Linked DNA regions of Bacillus pumilus. The protein of the gene in region 1 interacts with the protein of each later gene in a pairwise test. Links are inferred from orthologs where the notes say so. Each region holds a gene or a part of one and is shown in the gene's direction. Other genes may lie near its edges. The genes, in order: eno and rpe.

Region 1 (3,145 bases):
AAGCACATCCGAAGAATTTACACTTCGTCTGCTTCACACACTTCAGTGAAACAGTTGATGGCTATGTTGCCTTCAAACCAGTGAATTTGGATAACACAGTAGGAGAAGTGCTAGCGCAAAATGGATTGAAACAGCTGCGGATTGCTGAAACAGAGAAATATCCTCACGTGACGTTCTTTATGAGTGGTGGACGTGAAGAAGAATTTCCTGGTGAAGACCGCATCTTGATCAATTCGCCAGATGTGGCAACCTATGACCTCAAGCCAGAAATGAGCGCTTATGAGGTAAAGGATGCACTTGTTGCAGACATCAATGCTGACAAGCATGATGCGATCATCCTGAACTTTGCTAACCCGGATATGGTTGGTCATTCAGGTATGCTCGAGCCAACAATCAAAGCCATTGAAGCAGTAGATGAGTGCTTAGGAGCTGTTGTCGACGCAATCCTAGCAAAAGGCGGACATGCCATCATCACGGCAGACCACGGTAACGCAGACGTGCTGATTACCGAAGAAGGAAAGCCGCATACTGCACATACGACAAACCCTGTTCCAGTCATCGTAACGAAAAAAGGTGCAACGCTTAGAGAAGGCGGCATTCTAGCCGATCTATCTCCAACGCTTTTAGACTTACTTGGTCTTGAAAAACCAAAAGAGATGACAGGAACATCATTGATTCAGAAATAACAAATTGATTCAAAAGGAGAGAAATAACGATGCCATACATTGTTGACGTATATGCACGCGAAGTATTAGACTCTCGCGGTAACCCAACAGTTGAAGTAGAAGTTTACACAGAATCTGGCGGCTTTGGCCGTGCACTAGTACCAAGTGGTGCCTCTACTGGTGAATATGAAGCAGTAGAACTACGTGACGGAGACAAAGACCGTTACCTTGGAAAAGGTGTTCTGACAGCTGTAAACAACGTAAACGAAATCATTGCACCAGAGCTTTTAGGCTTTGATGTAACTGAACAAGTAGCAATTGACAAAATGTTAATCGAACTTGACGGAACAGAAAACAAAGGGAAATTAGGCGCAAACGCAATCCTTGGCGTATCTATCGCTGTAGCACGTGCGGCTGCTGATTTCTTACAAATTCCACTTTACCAATACCTTGGTGGATTCAACTCCAAAACGCTTCCAGTGCCAATGATGAACATCGTCAACGGCGGAGAGCATGCGGATAACAACGTAGACATTCAAGAATTCATGATTATGCCTGTAGGTGCACCTAACTTCCGTGAAGCACTTCGCATGGGCGCACAAATCTTCCATAGCCTGAAATCTGTATTAAGTGCAAAAGGCTTAAACACAGCTGTAGGTGACGAAGGTGGATTCGCTCCAAACCTTGGTTCTAACGAAGAAGCACTTCAAACAATCGTTGAAGCGATTGAAAAAGCTGGTTTCAAACCAGGTGAAGAAGTGAAACTTGCAATGGATGCTGCATCTTCTGAGTTCTACAACAAAGAAGACGGTAAATATCATTTATCAGGCGAAGGTGTTGTGAAAACATCTGCTGAAATGGTTGACTGGTATGAAGATATGGTATCGAAATACCCAATCATCTCGATCGAAGACGGCCTTGATGAAAACGACTGGGAAGGTCACAAACTATTAACTGAGCGTCTTGGCAGCAAGGTTCAGCTAGTAGGAGATGACTTGTTTGTGACAAACACGAAGAAGCTTTCTGAAGGAATCAAAAACGGCGTTGGTAACTCAATCCTAATCAAAGTAAACCAAATCGGTACATTAACTGAAACATTTGATGCAATCGAAATGGCAAAACGCGCTGGATACACAGCTGTTATCTCTCACCGCTCTGGTGAAACAGAAGACAGCACAATTGCAGACATCGCTGTAGCAACAAACGCTGGACAAATCAAAACAGGTGCTCCGTCTCGTACGGACCGTGTGGCGAAATACAACCAATTACTTCGCATCGAAGATCAATTGGCTGAAACAGCACAATATCATGGCATTGCAACATTCTATAACTTGAATAAATAATGCCAGCAACGCGCTGCGTTCCGCTCTTATAAAAGAGTGGGCGCAGCGTTTTTTTGTGTTGAATGAGATCCCGCAGCTGTTTCAATAGTCACATCCTATTTTTGTAAAAAGTCGTCCTTCAGTCAGAGGGAAAGTGAGAAGATCCACCATTTATAAGCAATAGATCATGAAAAATCGACTAAAAATATGATCTGAAATGAACTTATGCTTTCTGTAAGGGGGTGGTATCATTTTACATATATTAGGGGGTGATGAGATGCTGAATCCTTTTAGCCTTCGTTTTCCAGTAGGTGTGTATATGTATATTCTCCACCTACTGGCGGCATATGATGAAAGGAAGCAACGAATTCTAACTTCTAAGAATGTACAGAAAAACGCATTTTGGATTTATGTCCTTGCCGCTATATTGGGCATTATTTCACTTGGAGCATTGATTTGGGCATGTAAGACCTTTGGACAGGGCTCCAAATTTTTAGGAGAGTTCAAATTATTAGGCATGTACGTTAAAATCCAATGCGGGTTCTAACAGGGATGAGAACAGATGCAAGGTCATCTGTTCCATCTGAAACAAACGGAGGGATATGATGCTGACATTACAATTACAAGAAAAAACGTATAGCCGCACCTTCTCTCTCCGCCATATACAAATGAACGTGGAGAAAGGCCAGATGATGCTTCTTTTAGGGCATAATGGTGCAGGAAAGACAACGATGATTCAAGCTATGTTTGGGCTGACGCCATTTACTGGCTACGTTTCCTTACATGGTGAACAGCTGAACCTTCAATCCTCAGCACATATTTCCCTGTTGAAAAAACATGTTTCCTATATTCCTGACGATCATGCGTTGTTCGATTATTTAACACCGAGGGAATACTTTCAATTACTTCAGCTGCCACATGAGCAAGATGTCACTCGAGAAGAGACCTTCACCGATTTGTTTGAGCTGAGTCCGTATATGGATCAGCCAATCGCTCAGCTGTCCCATGGCAATCAAAAGAAAACACAGATCATTTCGCAGCTTCTCAGACCGTGTGATTATTATGTGTTCGACGAGCCAACGAACGGACTTGATCCAGATATGATGATCATCTTAAAAAAGGTGCTCATGAAGCTGAGAGATCAAGGCGCTGGCATCC
Region 2 (3,230 bases), 1.6 Mb from region 1 along the record:
ATGATGCGGAGCATAGCATCTCTGATTCATACGAAAGCTTTAAAATCACTGCGCCGACTGAACGGACCATTAAATTTAAGATTGAACCAGGTCAAAAAGGATATTATCAAGTGACGGTTGATGATAAAGTCGTCAGCTCGAAAACGATCGAATACCCTGATGATGAATAAAGGAGGGACTTTATGCCTGAGGGCAAAATTATTAAAGCATTAAGCGGATTCTACTATGTGCTGGATGAGTCGCAAGAGAGTGGAAAAGTAGTTCAGTGCAGAGCGAGAGGCATCTTTCGAAAAAACAAAATTACACCTCTTGTTGGCGATTACGTCGTGTATCAAGCAGACAATGATAAAGAAGGCTACTTATTAGAAGTAAAAGAACGGACAAACGAACTTGTTCGTCCGCCTATTAGTAACGTTGATCAAGCGGTACTTGTTTTCTCAGCGGCAGAACCAGCCTTTAGCACCTCACTTTTAGACAGATTTTTAGTGCTTGTAGAAGCGAATCATATTGAGCCGATTATCTGCATCACAAAAATGGACTTATTGAAAACAGACGAAGAGCGTGAAACCATCAAGGCATATGCAGACGACTATCGGCAAATTGGTTATGAGGTTCATTTAACCTCTACGATTGAAGGAGATGGCATTGAGAAGCTGACCCCGCATTTTCACAATAAAATCACGGTATTTGCCGGTCAGTCTGGTGTAGGCAAGTCCTCCCTTTTAAATGCGATGAGTCCTGAATTGGCGCTGAAAACAGATGATATCTCATCCCATCTCGGACGAGGAAAGCATACGACAAGACATGTCGAACTCATTCGAACAGCAGACGGGCTCATTGCAGATACTCCGGGCTTTAGCTCGCTCGAATTTACTGGCATCGAAGCAGAAGATCTAGGTCTATACTTTTTAGATATTAGAGACCGGAGTGCAGATTGCAAATTTCGAGGCTGCCTGCATGTGAAAGAGCCTGGCTGTGCGATAAAAGATGCGGTCGAGCATGATCAAATCAAAGAATATCGCTATCAGCATTATTTAGAGTTTTTAACTGAAATCAAAGACAGAAAGCCGAGGTACTAAATCATGGTTTATATTGCCCCTTCCATTTTATCAGCAGATTTTGCCAATTTGGAGAAAGATATCCGTGATGTGGAACAAGGCGGTGCAGACTACATTCACATCGATGTCATGGACGGTCATTTTGTTCCGAATATGACATTTGGGCCAAATGTCGTTGAAGCGATCAGACCACATACGCGTCTTCCGCTTGATGTTCACTTAATGATTGAGCAGCCAGATCGGTATATTCCTGCATTCGCAAAAGCAGGCGCTGATATTATCTCTGTTCATGTGGAAGCTTGTCCGCACTTACACCGAACAATACAACATATGAAAGAACAAGGTGTAAAAGCAGGGGTCGTCTTGAATCCGCACACACCTGTTTCTCACATTGAGCATATATTAGAAGATGTGGACCTTGTGTTATTCATGACAGTGAACCCTGGTTTTGGGGGACAGGCATTTATTCCATCTGTCCTCACGAAGGTAAAAGAAGTAAAAGCACTGAGTGAACAAAAGGGCTTAACCGATTTACTAATAGAAATAGACGGCGGTGTCAATGTAGAGACTGCAAAGAGTTGCAAAGAAGCAGGCGCTAATTTACTAGTAGCGGGCTCTGCGGTATATGGTAAAGAAAACCGCGCAGCAGCGATCCAGGCAATTCGAGAAGCGTAAAGGAAGGAACCAAAGTCATTGTGATCTTTGGTTCTTTTTACATGGAGAGGAGCGTGTATCATGCACATACATATCGTAGCCGGCGGTCCTTTTGAATACATCCCGCCACTTGAACGTGAAGCATCACAGGAGGATGTTCTCTGGATTGGCGTAGACCGTGGAACCCTCTTCTTACTAGAGCACGGTATTACCCCTGCCAAAGCCTTTGGTGATTTTGACAGTGTGACAGAAAAAGAGCTTCGGGAGCTGAAAGAGAAATTGCCTGCTCTGAATGTATTTCAAGCTGAAAAGGATGAAACCGATTTAGAGCTTGCACTGAACTGGGCGCTAAGTCAGCACCCAGCACATATTTACATCTATGGTATTACAGGAGGAAGGGCGGATCATTTTCTAGGAAATATCCATCTTCTTTACAAAGGGATTCAGCACAAGCAGAATATCACCCTTGTAGACAAACAAAATATCATTCAAATGTTTGAACCTGGTACATACGAAATAAAAGAAGATCAGGATAAAAAATATGTATCGTTTTTACCCTTTGGAACACCGGTTGAAAAGCTGACGTTAAAAGGTTTCAAATATCCTCTGAAAAATTGTCATATTGAGCCTGGTTCCACACTATGTATTAGTAACGAACTCATCCACTCAAATGGTACTTTTTCTTTTCATGAAGGCATATTAATAATGGTAAGAAGCAAAGATTGACCAACCTATCAATGTGGATGGCTGATTAAGCTCAATTGTGCTGCAAGCGGTACTTTTAGGAGGGGGACAAAATGAAATTTTATACAATCAAACTGCCTAGATTTCTTGGCGGCATTGTCCGTGCGATGCTTGGTTCATTTAAGAAAGATTAATGAGTAATCTCCTTTATTTCCACATAAAAACGCCTGCTACAAGTTATTGTAGCAGGCGTTTACTCTTGCTTATACACGCTCAACTTTACCAGATTTCAAAGCTCGAGCTGATACATATACTCTTTTAGGCTTACCGTCCACTAGAATACGAACTTTTTGAAGGTTCGCGCCCCATGTACGTTTTGTAGAGTTCATTGCGTGAGAACGATTGTTCCCAGCTTTTGTTTTTCTGCCTGTAATAACGCATTTACGTGCCATTTGTTTCCCTCCTAACTGCGAAAACATCATCATATTCTTCATATACGTACTTAGAGATGCCTCAAGATACTTTAATAATTTACCACAGCTTCAAGGGGTTTGCAAGGATTGTTTACTCCTCTTTCAAGAAAAATACCTTGACATCTTGATAAAAAATCAAGGCTATAGTATAAGTAGGATTGGGTCGGATTGAATGATTTCTTTTAAAAAGAAGGGTCTTATAGTAAAATAGTGATAACTCAGGGCAATTTCTCAAAAAGGGGGAACCAATGTGTCCATTGAACTTAGAACGAAATACGGACAAATTGATATATCAAATGAAGTCATTGCAATGGTGGCAGGAGGCGCTGCGATCGATTGCTATGGTATTGTTGGGATGGCG

Evidence for each region.
Region 2: the proteins of eno (region 1) and rpe interact in binary tests that used the Escherichia coli proteins (3 or more experiments, as listed by UniProt). The link is inferred for Bacillus pumilus from one-to-one orthologs.

Annotation. Positions count from the first base shown.
Region 1 is NZ_LT906438.1:3,185,628-3,188,772, reverse strand. The notes cover bases 53-2,861. They hold eno (phosphopyruvate hydratase), read left to right. Parts: upstream 53-715; coding sequence 716-2,008; downstream 2,009-2,861. Other genes in these bases: CKW02_RS16735 (ATP-binding cassette domain-containing protein), read left to right, coding at 2,593-2,861; CKW02_RS16740 (hypothetical protein), read left to right, coding at 2,265-2,534; gpmI (2,3-bisphosphoglycerate-independent phosphoglycerate mutase), read left to right, coding at 53-686. Also shown: more of gpmI, read left to right, coding at 1-52; more of CKW02_RS16735, read left to right, coding at 2,862-3,145. UniProt on the Escherichia coli protein: Catalyzes the reversible conversion of 2-phosphoglycerate (2-PG) into phosphoenolpyruvate (PEP). It is essential for the degradation of carbohydrates via glycolysis.
Region 2 is NZ_LT906438.1:1,538,802-1,542,031, forward strand. What follows is about bases 14-2,907. They hold rpe (ribulose-phosphate 3-epimerase), read left to right. Parts: upstream 14-1,082; coding sequence 1,083-1,733; downstream 1,734-2,907. Other genes in these bases: pknB (Stk1 family PASTA domain-containing Ser/Thr kinase), read left to right, coding at 14-170; rsgA (ribosome small subunit-dependent GTPase A), read left to right, coding at 183-1,079; CKW02_RS07755 (thiamine diphosphokinase), read left to right, coding at 1,794-2,438; spoVM (stage V sporulation protein SpoVM), read left to right, coding at 2,510-2,590; rpmB (50S ribosomal protein L28), read right to left, coding at 2,660-2,848. In the rest of the region: more of pknB, read left to right, coding at 1-13; CKW02_RS07770 (Asp23/Gls24 family envelope stress response protein), read left to right, coding at 3,120-3,230. UniProt on the Escherichia coli protein: Catalyzes the reversible epimerization of D-ribulose 5-phosphate to D-xylulose 5-phosphate.